Regions from separate parts of the Pontibacillus sp. ALD_SL1 genome, predicted to be linked through region 2. Evidence: riboswitches for the same ligand, from Rfam matches in the RefSeq annotation. Region 2 holds a riboswitch; the other holds the start of a gene.
The links. A riboswitch is a leader RNA that binds a small molecule or an ion and turns the genes downstream of it on or off. The one in region 2 is predicted to bind S-adenosylmethionine.
Positions count from the first base shown of each region.

Region 1 (9,570 bases), 940 kb from region 2:
GGGCATTTGCTTGAGTTTGCTGCTCAAAAGGCGTTAACATATCGCTTTAACTCGAAGACTCTTACAAGTGTTCTAACGGAATACTTAAATCAGGATATTCGGGAAGAATCCCTCCTCTTGATTGAAGATATTCTGGAAATGCACGACAAGTGGTTTGATATTCTTCGCGACACGAGTTCTGAAGTAGAAGGTTCAAACCGCCATGAAGTTCCTCGTTCGAAAGAAATGATCGATTTGGCAGAACAGTTGAACAAAAAAGTACACAGCTTGCTTGAACAGCTCGTCTTTGATTCCGAACTCTTCTTAATGGATGATTATAATGTGAAGATTATTGAAGAATACTTGGAGTTCTTCTCTTATGGATTAGCTATTCTGTTAAAAGATAATAAAGGAATCTTCTGGCTTGAAACAAACAATGAAGACAGTTCCTTTGTTATTATGCCACGCCTTGTGGAAGATGTATTAGAGAAAGAAGTGTTTAGTCAGAACATTCCATTCTTATTCTCATCTGCCACTCTTTCTCGTCAGAAAGACTTCTCGTATATTGCAGGTAGTCTTGGTATCAAGAATTATCTTTCCTTCACGGTTGAATCGCCGTTTGATTACGAGGAACAAATGAAGATGAACGGCCACCTTGACCAAGGGGAAGAACAGAAGTGGGAGAATATGAAGGCTCATTTAGAGAACCAAGCAGGAAAGACGTTGATTTTATTCTCTTCTCTAGAAGAAATGAATCGTTTCAGAACTTGGGCGGATCGTCAATCCTTCTCCTTCCCTATGCTTTATGAAGGAGACAGGGAGATAAGCGAGACGGTACAGACATTCCAACAAGATCATGCGACGGTCTTGTGCTCTTATCACCTTTGGGAAGGGTTAGATGTACCAGGGGAGGCGCTGTCACAGGTGATAATCTCTTCCTTACCATTCCCACCAAAAGATCCCGTCTTTGATGCGAAGCGTAACCACGCAGGGGATGCAATGCAAGAAGTGGATCTTCCGTATATGCTTCTACGTATGCGCCAGGGAATCGGTCGCTTAATTCGCGGACACGAAGATCAAGGTTTTGTCCACGTATGGTTAACACCAGAGCAGTACGAAGCTATCGGCAAAGAAATAGAAGGCATAGCTCCAACACCAATTCAGTGGAGTTAAACAATAGGGGGGAGAGTGATTCTCTCCCTTTCTTGTTATGCTCTCCGTTTATGCGTACAATAAAAGAGACTTGTGTTATAGAAAGGAAGATAAAGATGGACCAAATGATGATTCGTGTAAAACAGCAAGATGAGGAATTTTCTATCCAACCTGTTAAGGGGCAGTCCTTGTTAGCGTCAGCCTTTGAGCAAGATGTTCCATTAGATTACAAATGCCAAAAAGGAAATTGCACGCGTTGCCGTGTGGAGCTACTTAACGGAGAAGAAGTGGTAAACAAGCCAACACCGAAGGAACATGTGAAGCTAGAAGGTGAACTTGAAGACGGCTTCCGCTTAGCTTGTCAAACGGTTCCGCTAAAATAGGTACATAACTTTATTAACTAATATAGAGGAGCATCAGATTGTAAAAGGTCTGGTGCTCCTCCTTTGTGTATTCAAAAATAGGTGATAATGAAAGTTATGGGAGGATTAGAGTCGTTCAGCTTATATAAAGTAAGGGCTATGGGAGGTATTCATAATTTCATTATGTTAAAATATGGATAATTAAGGGGGCTATGAACATGACACCTAGTATAAAAGGGACGGTTTATTTACTAATGGCGATGATTCCTTTATTCATATTGGGCTACATTCTATCTGTGAACTATGAACAGATGTTTTTCGTTTATGAATGGTTGCTTAGCGTAGTAGTGTTAAGTCTTTTCGTATTGTCTATTAAGTCATTCAGGGAGGTCAAAGATGAACGTAAGTGGATAGCAGCATCAACTCTTGCTTTTATACTACAGTTTTCTGTTCTGAGTCTTTTTCTAGGCCCATTCTCTTATTATCCGATGATCTATATTTATTACTGTTTTGCTGTGATGGCCTTTATTGTATTTATTAAAGCTTTACAGAGGAATGGAACTTTACGAGCGATTCCAATAACCTTTTTGGTCATAACAGGCACATTTACTCTTTATGTAGTTCTTTTAAATAGATTATAGGGAACCAATTGGATGTAAATATAAAGGAGGAGATATTTATTCGGGAGAAGCAGCTATTTGGCTATTATTTTGTATGGACACTTGCGATTGGATTGATTATTTACTTAGGGAAAAGTTATGAAATGGATTTACAGCAGGAGTATAAGATTACGTATGAGCGCCCGACTGCATTGCTGTTATTTACTACACTGTTTCCTGTGGGGATCGGTATTCTCTTGCGACTTCCTAAATTTATTTTAGAAGTTATGGCACGCACGCGGTGGACATTTGACTGGGTTAGAGGCTTGGCTGTCGGAGTGCCTGCTCTTGTGGTTGTCGCTTGGTCAACCTTGCCTCTAACTCCATTTGGGGAAGGAATGAGAATGCCTGGTTTAATTTTAGTAAGTCAACCTACGCTCACAACCGTTGCTGGAGTGGTTTTAGGATACTTGATGTTGGATAGTTTAAAGAAGGATTATTAGCGGAAAAGCGATTGCTTACTAATAATGGCTCCGTTTTGATGGAGAAACATACGAGGTAGCATTCTGATTAGCAGACCAAATTACGAAACGGGAAGGTTAATTGAATAAGCTATAAAAGACTTAGAGCTTCAATTTAAGGATGTTCTAATTTATTGAAATGCAGAATTTTAAACCGATATTGGTAATTGATGTTAAAATAAGTTAATAAGTTTGTTGTACTAACAATGCGAAGATATAAACTTTATAAAATTGGAGGATTCTTATGACAAAGGAAAATTATTATCGATTTGTAACTATCGGGCTTACATCATCTGTGATTGGATTTATACTTTTATTCTTCAGTACTAACTTTGGCACATTGATGGCTGATAAGGGTAGATCGGATCCTGATATGTTTCATATTAGAGTAGAAAGCTATATAAATAACTTCTTAGTTTCTGGTGGCATACTTTTCGGTATAGGACTTGTCACTCTGATTCTTATCCATTACATAAAGATGACTATTACGGAAGAGCAGTAAGCTATGTTTATGAAAATAAGAAGGACTTATAACGGTGCAATGAAAGCAGTCAAAGAAGATCGTAATAAAAGGTATTCAACTAAAAACCAAGATTAAATGAAGGAGCGGTAGATGATGAGTAAATCATTTATTGAACAAGTTCATTACATTAGAATCCCAGTAAAAGATTTAGAACAGTCCGCAGAATGGTATAGAGATGTATTAGGGCTCCAGTTATTAACTATTACGGAGGAACCAGTTGCGATTATAAAAGTAAATGAAGGCTCTTTTTTACTTGTGTTAGTGCCTACTGAAGATGAAACGTTTGCGCATTTTACAATTAATCATGAACAAGCATTTAGTATTGGCTTTACAAGTCCAAAATTATCTGAATTCCATCAACACTTAATGAATCATCAAGTTAAAGTGGAGAATATAGAAGAAGATAAAAATCATGCTTATTTCCATTTCTATGACCTGAATGGTAATAAACTTCAAGCACACTGGTAAGGTTTAGTGAATCAGTATTTTAGTCGGTGTAGGTTCTTTTATTGAAATTCAATAAGAGGTTTTTGTTTCCACTAGAGCGAAGATAATAAGGGAGGAAGTTAATCATAAGGAGGATATCGTATGGAGCTTGGTGCATTTTCTGTTAGCTTAACTGTAAAAGACATTAACAAATCTAAGGCTTTTTATGAAACGTTAGGATTCGATTCCCTTGGAGGTGTCCCTGATCAAGATTGGGTTATTATGAAAAATGGAAACTGTGTGATTGGGCTTTTCCAAGGCATGTTCGAGAAAAACATCTTAACTTTTAATCCTGGATGGGATCAAGATGCTAAAGAACTGGATTCTTTTACCGATGTCAGGGAACTTCAAAAAAAGCTAAAAGAAAGTGGAGTTAAAATCCTTTCAGAAGCAGATGAAACGAGTGAAGGTCCAGAAAGTTTTACAATTGAAGATCCTGATGGGAATCCTATACTTATTGATCAACATAGATAATTGAATTTAATAGGTTTTATCACAATCGGGTTATAAAAAAGGAGGAACAAACAAATGGTTTGTTCCTCCTTTCTTACAATTTTAGGCTTTCACGCGATACGCTTGATTATGCTTTTTCAACGAGTCGTCTGAACCAAATAGGAAGTGTTTCTTCATATCAGGGGAGTACTTAGAATTAATCGCTTCACGGCCAACTGTTTCAGCTACTTCACGAAGCATGCTGGGAGAAGCGCCGCAACATAACCCGAAGTAATTGACCCCTGTGTCTAGTGCATCTTTAGCCCAACTAGCAATCTCGTAACGGTTGCAGTAAAGCGGATCAAGAGAGGTTGGGAATGTCGTTTCTGTTGGTATATGACACGCACAACCGCCATCTGGTAGGTTAAAGAACGTTGGGTGTTCTTCTGAGGTGCGGTAGGGAACAGGTAGTGCAGCTACATAACCGTCACAAGCCTCACGAATTTTTTCTACAAAAGGCTGCATTGTAATAGGTCCGCGGAAGCAGTTCATTCCAACAACTAAAGCTCCTTGTTCTTGAAGCAAACGACAGGCTTCTTCTACTTCATAGCCGTCACGCATTCTATTCTCGCCCATAACGCCCAGCGTAATAACAGCAGGGAGGTCTTGCTTTAGCACTTCTTCAAGAGCAATTTGTGCTTCTTCATAGTAGTAGAACGTTTCTCCGTTTACGAAATCGACCCCCTCTTCTTTACACCAAGAGATCATCTCGGCAAACATTGTGCGAACGGCCTCTTTTGAAGACTCATCTTCAGGATTAAAGAGGTTTGTATTTGATATGTTTCCAGCCACAAGCGCTTCTTCGACTGGATTCTCCTGAGCCACTTCTTTTGCAAGACGAATTGCTTGTCGGTTAAGTGGTTCTAATAGCTCTTCTTTCCCAATAATGCGCATCTTCTCACGGTGAGCATTATAGGTGAAGGCTAACACAACGTCAGAACCTGCATTCATATAATCGCGGTAGGTTTGCTTTAGTGCTTGAGGGTTATCAAGAGCTACTTCAGGAACGAAGGATCCAGCTTGGAGGTAGCCTCGACGCTCCAATTCGAATAGATAGCCTTCTCCGCAAATAACCGGTCCATCCTGTAATCGTTGTTCGAGTGTTCGTTTCATGTTAATCAATCCTTTCGAGGGTGTAAGTAATAAGGAAGAGGGTATAAGAAAACCCTCTTCCTGAATAAGAAGAGGGTGTATGTAACAAGGCCTCCTCTTATCTGCCAGATCAATAAACGATCTGTAGGAATTAGCACCTTTTTCAAGACGATCCTTGAAAGGTTGCCGGGCGTCACAGGGCCTAGTCCCTCCGCCACTCTGGATAAGAGTATGTTATTTAATTAGTAAAGCTTGATATGGATTATAACGGGTAATATTTTCATCGTCAATCCTTTTTCAGAAAAATGTTAAGATTCTATTTTTTTGTAAGATAAGGTGGGAGGTATGGGTCATGAAGAGAACTCTACAGGTAAGAAATGTAAGCGCTGACGAGATTGATGATAAATTTTTAACAGAATTCGATCGCTTTCAAGAAACTAAAAATGTGTGGTATACGACTAACCAAACTGATGTAAAGATAAAGTCTGATTCTTTTATTGATAATTGGAGCGTAAAGCAGAAAAAGGATATTTCCATGTACTTAAAACGATGTATCGAAGAAGGGGGAGGTGTAGTAGCTGCCTTTGAAGGAAATCAGTTAGCAGGATTTGCAAATATAGAAAATCGTTTTTTCGGGTCAGCATATCAATATGTGCCACTTCCTTTTATTCATGTTTCAAATTCATATCGCGGGGAAGGCATAGGGAAACAATTATTTTATCAGTGTTGCGAGATCGCTAAAGACCTGGGAGCTGAGAAAATTTACATTGGCGCTCATCCGGCAGTAGAAACGCAACGTTTTTATCAATCCGTAGGCTGTATACTAGCGCAAGAGGTCAACGATGAAATCTATCAGAAGGAACCGTTAGATCTTCAATTAGAAAAGCTTTTATAAAAGCGCCTGCTCAAGTGCAGACGCTTTTCTTTATAAAGCAAGTTCGTATCGTTTTTTGTAGTGAGGATGAATTAGATAATAATAAGGATAAGCTTTACTGTACGTTAGCTGAATGATTGGACCTGCAAATAGTACACCAGTTGCAGTGCCTAGTCCAACAGGGCCTCCAATTAAGAGCGCTGATGTTGATGTAGTAAGCGCTACAAGTGTTTGGCTAAGGCGTAAGCTTATTTTGAATCTGCTTGCGATGGCTAAAAAGAGCTGGTCCACAGGCGCTCTTGGCAAGGCAGGCAGAATATACATCCCTACTCCGACAGCGCTAAGAGTAATTCCGAGCATAAGCGCTCCAACCTGTAACAAGAATGGGGAGTGGAGCAATGTGAAGTTATGAAAAACGACCTCGAGCCAAAAGTCTAGAATTAAGCTTTCTAATACAAGCGGTATAATGGCACGCGGTTCCGGTGTCTGCTTCATGAGCCAGCCATTAGCGAAAATAAACAAGAACTGAAAGAGGGCGTACCAAACACCGACAGTAAATCCAAGTTGATCAGATAATCCCACAAACAAAGCTGTCCAAAATCCCGCGCCTAAAGTGGCTTTAATAAGTAATGCCACACCGAAAAAGTTAACCAACATACCTAACAGATAAATACTTACGCGATATATCATTCTTGACCCTCGTCTTTCCTTTAGTATCAGGGCTTTTGTAACCTTGAGCCATTCTAGTACGCATTAGAAGTTTGGGTCAATCTAAAAAGAAGAGCTGTAGATTTTGAAAGAATTTTCTGATAAAATAACAAAAAGAACGAGTTTGGGGGAGTTATCATGTTTCCGTATGGTTCAAGTGTAGCGTGGAAACGTAAAGGAAATAACGTGTTGTTCTACTATGCTGCTTTAGGTGTGGTGAGTTTGTTCCTATTGCTTCTGTTCCAGTCGGGCCTTACTTCAAGTGATAAGCTTTTATTAGGGGGCACTTTAACTATTGGAGTAGTAAAGGCCTTATACTATTATTCAATAAGAAAGAAGTCATACATTGAATTTCATGAAGATCATCTTGAAATTGCGCAAATTCCATTACTAAAGAGTAAACAAATAAATTACAATCAGATTCATAATGTCGTTATGATTAACAATGATATGCTGACGTTAAATATGGTCGATGGATCAGAAGAGACCATCTATCGCGATAAGTTAACGGATGTTACCTTTAATCAAGTAAAGGGTATCCTTGTTGATCAACTAGGTCCTAGATCTGCTCATTTATAATAGAGTTCGGAAAATGGGATTGGCTTTTTAGGAGTGCTCAACTTAACTGTTGCACTTCTTTTTTATTTGTCTTTAACTTCTTCAAGTTTTCCTCTTCGTACCTTCATTAAGAAGTTTCATCTTATCAAAAAGTATTATTGTTTGAGCTGGTTCCTTTTCCTTATTTTAAAAATGGGTAGTTTAGTTCGAAGGGAAATGAGGGATAGTTCAGAAATTGTAATGTAAAGAAGGGAGTTGATGGTTTGGAAAATTCGAAGAAAGATATGCCGCTTTTTGTGGCGGTTTTGCCGCTACTCATTATGATTGTGGGGATGGGATTTACGATCATTAAGTATGAGGGGGCGCCTCATGTACCTTTATTGTTAGGGGCTTTTTCAGCTTCTATTATTGCTTTACTTTATGGGTATTCATGGGAAGCTATTGAAAATAGTTATTATAAAGGTATACATAAATCGTTACCAGCAATAGTTATTTTAATTTTAGTAGGCCTGATTATCGGTTCATGGATTGGTGGGGGAATTGTAGGGAGTTTGATTTTTTATGGACTTAAACTCATATCACCTGGCTTTTTCCTCGTCTCCATTATGCTTCTATGTACAATTGTTGCCTTATCGATTGGAAGTTCATGGTCGACGATGGCGACAGTAGGTGTTGCAGGTATGGGTATTGGAATTAGTATGGGGATTCCAGAACCAATGACAGCTGGGGCTATTATTTCAGGAGCATATATGGGTGATAAGATGTCCCCTTTATCAGACACGACGAACTTGGCTTCAGGAATAGCTGATGTGAACTTGTTCGAACACATTAAACATATGCTTTATACTACGATTCCAGCTTATCTAATTGCATTTTGTATCTTTTTCTTTTTAGGAAGACAATTTTCTGTAAACGGTTTCGAAAAGGATAAAATTGAAGGAATTATGACGAGCTTGGAGAGCCACTTTCTTATTTCTCCTTGGTTACTTCTAGTTCCCCTTGTCGTCATCATACTCGTTTTATTTAAAGTTCCTGCATTGCCTGCTTTAAGTATTGGGGTTATTTTAGGTTTTCTTTGTCAGATTGTAGTTCAGGGAGATCAAGTAGGCACGGCTGTGACCACACTTTACGATGGCTTCTCACTAGAGACTGATAATGAGATGATTCGTGAACTGCTTAATAAAGGTGGATTAAGCAGTATGATGTACACAATCTCGCTTACTCTTGTAGCCATGATTTTTGGAGGTGTATTAGAAGGTATGGGGATGCTTGAGAGGTTGATGGATGGCATTGTCAGTTTAATACGCTCTGGTAGAGCACTCATTCCAACCACTATTTTCACCTCATTCCTTACGAACATATCGATGGCAGAGCAATACATCTCTATTATTATACCTGCTCGTATGTACGCGGAAGTATATCCTAAGCATAACCTTCATCGTAAGAATTTATCTCGAGCGGTTGAGGATGGAGGTACAGTGACAAGTGTTCTTGTCCCTTGGAATACAGGAGGTGTTTTTGTAGCAGGGACGCTTGGTGTTCAAACGCTCTCCTATGCACCTTATGCTTTCTTTAATATCATTACACCAATTCTGTCGATTATTTTTGCCATTATAGGTTTCAGCATTGTGAAAAATAAGATAGAAGAAAAGTCAGGTCAGTCGACTTCAATGTAACAAAGTAAGGACTAAGCCTCGCAAGGGGTTAGTCCTTTTTTTATGATTTCCGTACAAATGATGGGCACTTTGCATAGGATGGGGTGATGAATTTTTTGAAGGGGATGATGAATGTGTATTATGGTTCACACATTGATCCGTATCAGGATGGTGCTTCATACGGCACAACTGAAATGAGTAGAAGCAACCAGCGCGTAGCAGAAGCGCTGTTAAGAGGAATAAAGGGTGAGGCGACAGCGGTTGACTTCTATAGTCGCTTAGCGCAAGCTGCACCTAGCGAAAAGGATTATATAAATATCGTTCAATCGTTGAGGAAAGAGCAAGATCATTTGAACCGATTTACGGATCTGTATACAGAGATTATGGGTAATCGTCCAACGTATCAAATCAATCCTATTTCGTTTCATACGTATGAAGAAGGTTTAAATAAAGCCTATGACATTCAGTCTGAAAATTATGAAGTGTATCGTGAACATTATGAGCAATCTCATCTTTCACCGGTCCACGATGTATTCTTAAGAGCTTGTAATGACGAAGTGGAGAATGCT
Region 1 covers NZ_CP062974.1:2,224,131-2,233,700, reverse strand. Annotated here, with positions in the region: gene IMZ31_RS11340 (ATP-dependent DNA helicase) at 1-1,152, shown strand, start outside; gene IMZ31_RS11335 (2Fe-2S iron-sulfur cluster-binding protein) at 1,248-1,514, shown strand; gene IMZ31_RS11330 (hypothetical protein) at 1,712-2,134, shown strand; gene IMZ31_RS11325 (hypothetical protein) at 2,143-2,595, shown strand; gene IMZ31_RS11320 (hypothetical protein) at 2,858-3,115, shown strand; gene IMZ31_RS11315 (VOC family protein) at 3,230-3,604, shown strand; gene IMZ31_RS11310 (VOC family protein) at 3,725-4,096, shown strand; gene IMZ31_RS11305 (homocysteine S-methyltransferase family protein) at 4,178-5,227, opposite strand; SAM riboswitch class I at 5,322-5,436, opposite strand; gene IMZ31_RS11300 (GNAT family N-acetyltransferase) at 5,559-6,101, shown strand; gene IMZ31_RS11295 (YczE/YyaS/YitT family protein) at 6,132-6,770, opposite strand; gene IMZ31_RS11290 (hypothetical protein) at 6,927-7,367, shown strand; gene nhaC (Na+/H+ antiporter NhaC) at 7,631-9,022, shown strand; gene IMZ31_RS11280 (cupin domain-containing protein) at 9,109-9,570, shown strand, end outside.
Region 1: it holds a riboswitch for S-adenosylmethionine, as region 2 does, so the genes downstream of both, IMZ31_RS11305 (homocysteine S-methyltransferase family protein) here and IMZ31_RS06450 (methionine biosynthesis PLP-dependent protein) in region 2, are expected to answer to the same signal.

Region 2 (9,570 bases):
CTAAGAAACTTAGTCCAGCTGCAATTAAGATCGCTGAACCAATACGCATCGTGAAGTACACAATTAGCGTCGAGACCGTTCCAGGGAAAATGTGCTTCATGATGACTCGAAAGTGAGAGGAACCGATGGATTGAGTCGCTTCCACATAAAGCGTTGATTTAATCGCAAGCGTGCTACTTCTGATAATGCGCGCAAAGACAGGCACGCTAAAAATCGCCACAGCCATGACGACATTGAAAAGGCCAGGCCCTAATATGGCAATAATCCCAATCGCAAGAAGCATCCCAGGAAACGCGAGCAAGACGTCCATCACACGCATAATGGCACTATCCACCCACTTGCCAAAATAACCACTAATAATGCCAAGAATCGTACCTAATAAAGCACCTATAAAAACAGACGATAACCCGACTGATAGAGAAATCCAAGCACCGTGAAGAATACGGCTAAAGATGTCCCGACCGAAATCATCCGTTCCCGCCAGGTGCTCCCAAGAAGGTCCTGATAAAAGATTGTCGTAATCGTATTCTTGGGGTCCATAAGGAGCGATCCATGGTCCGATAATGGCAACGATAAATAATAGGAGTAAAAAGATCCCTGCAGCAAAGGAGACTTTTTGTTTCTTAAAAGACTTCCAAAATTGTTGGGTCGGTGTTGCTTTCTTCTCTTGTTGCTCTTCTGTTTTAGTCGCTGCTTCCGCCATTATGAACCCTCCTCATAGCGAATTTTTGGATTTAAGAATCCATATAACAAATCAACTAATAGATTAATAAGTAAGAACTCGAGCGAGAATAATAGAATCTCTGACTGAATCACGGGATAATCACGAGCTGTTATGGAATTAATTAATAATCTACCAAGACCCGGCCAGCTGAAGATTGTTTCCGTAATAATGGAGCCACTCAATAAGAATCCAAACTGTAGTCCAGACATGGTGACGACCGGAATGAGTGCATTTCTGACTGCATGCCGATTGATCACTTTAAATTCGGTCAAACCTTTTGATCGCCCTGTGCGGATGTAATCTTCTTTTAACACATCCATTAAAGACGACCTCGTGAAGCGCGCGATAATAGCCGCCACACCTGCTCCGAGCGTAAAGGATGGAAGAATATACGTTTCTAATCCACCTATTCCTCCTGTTGGGAACCAGCCTAGCTGAACAGAGAAGAGTTGAATCATCATAAGCCCAAGCCAAAAGGACGGAATCGATACACCAGATACCGCAAGAAACATGGAAAAGTGATCTGGCCATTTGTTCCGTTTAACAGCTGAGATAACGCCAATTAAAAGACCAAAGATAAGCGCCCATGCCATACTAGCTAGTGTCAGCCTAAGGGTAGGACCGAAGCGCTCGACTAACATGTCTAAAACAGGGCGCCCCGTTACAATCGACTGTCCTAGGTCGCCTTGAAAAAGATTCCCCATATAGTCAATATACTGCTGATACAGCGGCTGATCTAATCCATACTTTTCACGAATATTTTCAATTTCTTCAATCGTAGCGTCCGTACCAGCGATCAGTCTCGCAGGGTCACCTGGTATTAAGTGAACGAACATAAAGGCAATAAGAGATATAACAAACAACAGCGGAATCATACCCAATATCCGCTTCACACTATACTTCAGCATGAGCTCCCTCCTTTTTTTCGTATATAAGCAATGAAAGAGGCTGAGCTAATCGCTCAACCTCTCCTTGGTTATTCTGATACGATTTCTGCTTGTTTAAGATCCATAACGCCTGAAGAAAGCATGGTTAAGCCTTGAACGTAATCCTGCTTTCCGTAAAGAATATCTGGTACGGCAAGAGGTACCCAAGGGGACTCATCCCAAATGATCTTTTGCGCCTCAGCGTAGTATTCACCGCGCTCTTGGTCATCAGCAGTGGACAATCCTTTTTGAAGCAGTTCATCCACTTTTTCATTCTTATAGTAAGCTGTGTTGTAGGCGTCAGGTGGGAAGGAATTGCTGCTAAATAGCGGGCGCATACCCCAGTCCGCATCCGCTGTAGATGGAGACCAACCACCGTTATAAAGTTCTAGTTCAGCGTCTTCAGGATTGTCGACACCCCAAATTTTATCGCCTAACGTTCCACCTTCCATTGGTACAACATTTAATGTTACACCAACTTGACTAAGCTGCTGTTTATAGAATGACATCATTTTTTGTTTCAATGAGCTTGTACCGCCCCAAATTGTTGTTTCAAAACCATCTGGATAACCCGCTTCAGCTAGTAGTTCTTTAGCTTTTTCTGGGTCATATTCGTAAACCTCTTGTTCTTCATAGTGTTGGGTATTCGGAGCAATAACTGATTTCGTCTGAGTTGCATAGCCGTCGTAAACCACTTTAATGTATGCTTCTTTATCGATTGCATAATTCATCGCCTTACGAACTTTCGGATCATTAAATGGTTCTTTCATCGTGTTCATAGAGAAGTACTTAACAACAAGAGATGGTTTCGTTTCGATGGAAACGCCCTCTTCTTCTTTAAGAGTTTCAACTTGGTTTGGTGCTACAGGGAAAGCGAAATCTGCTTCTCCTGTTTGAAGCATCGCAACGCGAGAACCACTCTCTGGTACTGGTTTAAATTCGATTTTGTCTACTTTCGGTAACCCTTCCTCACGGTACTCTTCGTTCTTCTCCACCGTTAGATGGTCGCCACTTTTCCATTCTACGAATTTGAATGGTCCCGTACCGGCCGGGTTACGAGCAATATCCTGATTGCTTTGTTCTAAAGCTTTCGGACTAATCATTCCAGCAGCTGGGTGTGCAAAGTTGTTCGGCATCGCACCAAATGGTTCTTTCAATGTCACTTTCACTTCATATTCGCTAAGGACTTCTGTTTTCTCAACGAGCTCAAATAAAGACGCTCGACGAAGCTGACTTTCCGGATCTGATAAACGATCTAAGTTTGCTTTCACAGCTTCCGCATTGAAAGGCGCTCCATCATGGAACGTAATGCCTTCTTTTAATGTGAATGTAAATTCTGTTGAGTCTTCATTCGCACTATAATCTTTCGCTAAGACAGGAACGATGTTTAAATCCTCATCAAAACCCAGCAAGCCTTCGTAAATGGCAGACTGTGCAGAGTATGATTGGTTGTCGTTCGTGTCATGCGGGTCTAAACTAGTAAAATTACTCTCCACCGCAATCGTTAACCCTTCTTCACTAGAAGGAGGTGTAGTTTTGTCTTTATTTTTTGATGATGTGTCTTCCTCCGTATCTCCACCGTTGCTGCAACCAGCAACGACAAGTACAAGAGTAAGAAATAAGACCGTAAATAAGCGTGATAACTTCAAAAATGACTCCCCTTTGTTAATTTTTTAATTGATTATGTACACCATCACTAGCTATACTATAATAGCATGTAATTCATATCAAATTACTTGGATTTTATAATAGAAGTATCTGGTTGTCAAAATAAAAATTTAAAAGAATTTAACAAAAGGAGCTCACTCCGTATGAAACCACTTATCGGAATATCAGGAAGTATGATTATCGATCAGGGTGGTCGATTCCCTGGTTACGACCGCGCTTATGTAAATAATGATTATGTTCAATCCGTATTACGTGCAGGTGGAGTTCCGTTTATTCTCCCTGTTCTTGAAGATGACGAAACCGTTCAAGCGCAAGCTTTAGCCATGGACGGACTTGTTCTTTCGGGAGGACAAGATGTAAATCCGCTGCTATACAATGAAGAGCCTCGTCCGAAACAAGGCTCCCCTTTTCCAGAACGTGATCACTCTGAAGCGATCCTAGCAAAAGAAATGATTCGTCAAGGAAAGCCGGTGTTCGCTATTTGCAGAGGCGTTCAGATCTTAAACGTCACTTATGGTGGTTCGTTATATCAGGACGTATCTTATATGGCCCAAGAACCCCTGAAGCATGATCAGTACAACAAACCATGGCAAGAGACTCATACAATTACAACAGAACCAGAAAGCATAATGCGGGAACAATTTGGCGAGAAAACCATTACCAACTCCTTTCATCACCAATCGATTAAAGAGGTCGCTCCAGGGTTTAGAGCTACGGCTTTCGCAGCTGATGGAGTGATTGAGGCAATTGAAAAAGAAGACGAAGAAGGATTTGTGATCGGTGTACAATGGCATGCTGAAATGATGACAGCCAAGCATAAACGGATGCAGCAGCTGTTTAACCGATTCGTTAAAGAAGTCATTCAAGTAAAAAAATTCTGATATCTTATTGCATGATGAACCAATTTTATGTATAGTATAGAGAAAATTATAGTTAAACACTTTCTTATTTCTTATTCAGAGAAGCCGAGGGAACTGGTCCGTTGACGCTTCAGCAACCTATCTTAAATGATGTGGTGCTCCTTCCAGCAAGTGATGAATCACTTGAAGATAAGAAGAAGTGCACCTTACCCACAAAAGGCTCTTCTTCTGAAGAGCCTTTTTCTAATGCTAAGAATACGTTCATGCACTAAAGCACTGATGGGTGTCTGGCACCCTTTGTCGCACTAAAGCGTTAACGGGTGTCTGGCACGCTTCACTATACTAAAGGAGTTGAAGGGTACTATGAGACGATATCAGGCAGAAACAGAATTTGCACAGACGGGTAACCGTAGCGAAAGTACAACAGGTACGGTTAATCCCCCATTATATTTATCTACAGCTTACCGACATGCAGGAGTAGGCCAATCGACTGGATATGATTATGTACGTACAGGAAACCCGACTCGTAATCTATTAGAGGATAAGATTGCTCAGCTTGAGAGCGGGCGTGAAGGGTTTGCGTTCAGCTCAGGGATGGCTGCAATCCAAGCTGTCTTTTCCACTTATCAACCAGGCGATCATTTCATCGTAACTCAAGATGTGTACGGTGGATCTTATCGTTTATTCGAAACACACTTTAAGAAGTTTGGACTTTCTTTCTCTTATGTGAGCGGGAGTAGTAAAGAGGAATTTGAAGCCTGTATAACTTCCAATACAAAAGGTTTCTTCATTGAGACACCGACGAATCCCCTTATGCATCAAGTAGATATAGTAGATATGGCGGAGGTTGCCAAGAAGCATGGACTTCACCTTATTGTAGATAACACTTTCTACACACCGTATATCCAGCGACCAATAGAACTTGGTGCCGATCTTGTCATTCACAGTGCGACCAAATACATCGGTGGTCATAATGACTGCTTAGCGGGTCTTGTTGTCGCTCAAGATGAAGACATTTGCACTTCTCTACGCCTTGAGCAAAATGGGTCTGGAGCTGTATTATCTCCATTTGATAGTTGGCTTCTTATGCGTGGGTTGAAAACACTCCCCCTTCGTATGAAACAACATGAACAAAACGCAAAAGAGCTTGTCACGTTTCTTTCTGAACACCCGCTTATCAAAGACGTGCTTTACCCAGGGCGAGGTGGTATGATCTCCTTCCGTGTCACTGAAGAAGCTTTAGCTCCTAAACTACTAGAATATTTTGAGCTTGTAACATTTGCTGAGAGTCTTGGGGGCGTTGAGACCTTCATTACCTATCCAGCTACACAAACACATGCGGACATACCAGAAGAAGTTCGTTCTAGTTACGGAGTCTGCAACAGACTACTCCGCCTTTCAGTAGGGATCGAAGCAATCGAAGACCTGACAGCCGACTTCGAACAAGCCCTTGAAAAAGCAAATCAAAGCCTAAGCACAACAAACTAACCAACCAAAAGTGCCAGACCCACATCATCGCTTTAAAGGGATGACGCGTGTCTGGCACCTTCTGTATCTTTAAAGCAATAAAGAGTGTCAGACACCCTTTACTGTTGTAATGTACGAAAGCTTCATTAGAGTGGTTAGATTTTGCCGATCATGGTGGTGGAGATTTCTGTTATAAATGCAGGATAATCTATGTCTAGTAATATTTCGCAATAGTTATTAAAGGATTCATTCACTTGGGGTTGATCGCGAAAATCTGCCACACTAACCCCCGTTGTCAGGTAGGAAGACTCTTCAACAGTTACGTTACGTTTAACACTTTTAAACAAAGAGGGATTAGAAACGTAAACAATTGTTATTAAATCATGCATAGGAGCTCCGTTTAAAGATGGCCTTTGTTTCTTATAAAAATCATAGTAAGGCTCGTATAATTGACCAATTAAGGAGCCAATCTCGGTTATGGATTCATTTTGGATACTGTCTACAAGACTAGGCGTTATAATCCCTTTCATCGAAACATTTAGGGGACAAAGTACAATCTTATTCGGCCCAGTATTGTCTAAGACAACGTTTGCTGCAACAGGGTCCCCGAAAAAAATTAGCCTCAGCATAGGGAGTCACATTGCCAGGAACTAAAAAAGCCCCACCCATAATCACAACCCGCGATGTCCTCTTCATCCTTTCAGGTGATGTAATATAAGCCATTGCCAGAGACGTAAGACGTCCCATATTCACAATAACCAAATCCTCTGATTCATCGATAATTTCAAATACTTTATCGAAGTTATATAACGTAAATTTCTCGATTTCCGTTTGGATATTCCCCAATCCGCTTATTCCATGAATCTCCTCATAATACGTAGGCTCATCCCCAGAAAATGACCGAGCAGCGCCGCTGATTAGAGGGATGTTCTCTTTCTTCATTTGCTTCAATACGTAATAAGCGTTTCGTGTAACTTTCTCTTTAGAAACATTCCCAAACCCTGCCACAACGCCTACAACACGAATATCTGGATGATTAAATGCATACAAGAGCGCAAACGTATCGTCCACTCCTATATCCGTAAAGATCAGCACATTTGTCACACTAGACCCCCTTCTTTTCATCTTTTTTCACTGTATGTTTGCATCTAAAAATCGTGATAATCTCCTGGGTATTAAACATAAATGTAAAAACATTTCAAGCAGTAAATATGTCCCATTTTATACATTAACTCACATGTATATGTTTCTTTATGCTAGGTTATGTATTCGTCACAATCCCTTCTATGCTTTACTCAGGCGCTCTAGCAGTATTGAAACTTTTTGACATTCCTTCATTATTAAACTTATCTTATACACAATCCGTATGGCTCGTCATTTGGGTTATTGGTATAATAGGTGCTATTTACGCAATTTTCGGCGGACTTGGCTTATCCGACACTTGTAGCAAACGTGCTGCCTTCTTACTTAAATGGCTTTTTCCTAGCTGTTTTACTAGGAGCGGTCCTAAGCTCATTTAACTCATTACTAAACAGTGCATCCACAATGTTTGCTTTTGATATCTATAAAACAAGCATTAATAAAAACGCTACCGATCAAGAGATGATTCGAATTAGTAAATGGGTTGGAACCCTTATCGCGTTAGCAACATTTTTCATTTCACCTATGCTCTTAAATGCACCAAATGGGTTATGCGATCTCATCCGTAAATTTACCGGATTCTTTAACATCCCTATTATTACCATTGTGTTAATGGGTGTTTTAGCGAAGAAGATTCCAGCCATTGCTGCTAAATCAGTGGTCATCTTCCACGTGTTTGCGTATTACTTAATGGTGTAGGGATTCGAACAGTTATTCGGACTAAGTGTATCCATTCACTTTATCCACATCTATGGCATTCTATTTGCTACTGAATTAGCAATCATGCTCATTATTGGTTTCGTCAAACCAAGAGAAACAGCGTATCAAATGCCACACAATCCTAGCGTAGAGATGACACCTTGGAAATACGCTATGCCTACTTCGATCTTCTTGTTCGCATGTGTCGGTCAAACGTATATCGTATTCTCTCCTATTGGGGTGGCTTATACTGAAGGCATTGTATCCTCTTCCTTCTGGCCAGCTACAGCAGCTCTCGCTGGGCTTACGATAGTCTGCATGTTATTCAGCCTTAGAAGTTGGAATGAGAAGTATATGAAGTCCACTTCTTCTCGTTCTCTAAAACAAAAAGGTAAAAATCTTAAGGAACAATGGGGAGCATCTTCCACAAGCGATCAAGTTTATTCCTCTCAAAACAGCAAATAATTTTTAATTAAAAAAGAGCGCTGCTCCCAAGGATCAGCGCTCTTTCTACTTAGATAAAGGTGAAGCATCCGTAACAGAAGACGTAGCGTCCTCTTTTCTACTTAAATAGATGCCTGCGATTAATAAGAATGTAGAGATAAGGAAGATGTACATCCCCGTTGAAGCCAAGTTAACTCTTTCCCCTGAAATATTGCCCGACTTACTTATCATATAAGCTATGATAGACACAGAACCCCCGATAGCGCTACCATACCCAGTGAGTAGGCGAATCGATCCCCTTCTTATCACTTGGAAAACAGGATACACGAAAAAAACTAAGAATATATATCCCTGCTGCTGAAAGCCATTCTCAGATAAGATCCCTGCATCTACCCACGCAAAGAAAAACGATAGAACTGCCATAGCCAATGCTAGTAAAATAAGCTTACTTCCCCTATTCATCGCATTCATGCTCACCTTGCTCCATCCCCTATCCATTTAGTTCCTTTTGCCCATTATACCTGAATTTACATTAAATACAAAATGCATCCACACAACTAGACGTTTTAATAGGGTACAACCGTACATTTTAGTAGTACTAGAGACAAACTCCTATACTAAATTTATGGACCAGCATACTCTATTAGTACCTTCGGGTAATCAATAAAAAGGAGTTGAGTATATGAGTTGTTGTGGTAAATCTGGTAAAGATCGTTGTGTATGCGATAAGGTGAGAGAAATTGCAAGAGTACAAGACGCTGTAGACAATAACTGCTGTGAAAGTGGTTCATGTCACCGCGCCATTGAAGACCTTGTTTCTCCTACAGGCGGTGATGGGAGAGACACCATTCCGTTCGTACTTCTATGTGGATGCGAAAACACATTTGCGGGTCTATTACCTTACTTTGCTTGGGGAGTTAAGAAGTATAATGGCTGTTCTGGCCTTTACCCTTCTCCATTCTTCCGTGTGAAGCGATTCGTAGATGGCAAACGTTGCTGTGCGATTTTAGAACTTCTTTACCCTGAAAGATGCAGTGGTTCTTTGTTCAAATATAGTAACTTCTTCCGTACAGGGATTTGTGTAGAAGTCGACCTTAGTAAATTTACAGGCATCACTTGCTTCCACCCAGTAGCTGCATTAAATGCAAGCGAGGCAGACATGGATGCTGGTGCCGAGTTGGTTCAACAATTAAAATCTGACCCTTCTATGATGGGTTCACTATCTTCAGAAGACTAATTCAACCCCCATGTTCTCCTTTCTTTAAGATACGGAACTGGCAAACCACTCCCCTGGTTTGCCCTTTTTTAATTTATAGAATACCAGACCACTTCTACACATTAACGTAAAGAAGCGTGCCAGACACCCTTCTTCGCGCTAAAGCACTAAACGGTGTCTGGCACCCTTCATTTCTCTAAAGCTGCACATAATAAAAGCCTGCCCCAGTTGGGACAGGCTTTTTAGGTTGAGATTGATTTATGCGGATTGCGTTGCTTCGTTTGGATTTTGTTTCTTCCACATAAACTTGCCAGTATAGCCATAGATAAGCGCAATAATGATTGAAACAAAGCTCATCCACATAAATGGTAGATAAGAGAACGTTGAAATACCAAGTGTTGCAGCCATATAAATACCATTATCTGA
Region 2 covers NZ_CP062974.1:1,280,514-1,290,083, reverse strand. Annotated here, with positions in the region: gene IMZ31_RS06470 (ABC transporter permease subunit) at 1-703, opposite strand, end outside; gene nikB (nickel ABC transporter permease) at 703-1,632, opposite strand; gene IMZ31_RS06460 (glutathione ABC transporter substrate-binding protein) at 1,701-3,299, opposite strand; gene IMZ31_RS06455 (gamma-glutamyl-gamma-aminobutyrate hydrolase family protein) at 3,462-4,199, shown strand; SAM riboswitch class I at 4,268-4,374, shown strand; gene IMZ31_RS06450 (methionine biosynthesis PLP-dependent protein) at 4,542-5,666, shown strand; gene IMZ31_RS24625 (nucleoside hydrolase) at 5,801-6,274, opposite strand; gene IMZ31_RS24620 (nucleoside hydrolase) at 6,204-6,749, opposite strand; gene IMZ31_RS24430 (sodium:solute symporter family transporter) at 7,044-7,484, shown strand; gene IMZ31_RS24425 (hypothetical protein) at 7,569-7,949, shown strand; gene IMZ31_RS06430 (hypothetical protein) at 7,995-8,405, opposite strand; gene IMZ31_RS06425 (CotY/CotZ family spore coat protein) at 8,611-9,165, shown strand; gene nhaC (Na+/H+ antiporter NhaC) at 9,403-9,570, opposite strand, start outside.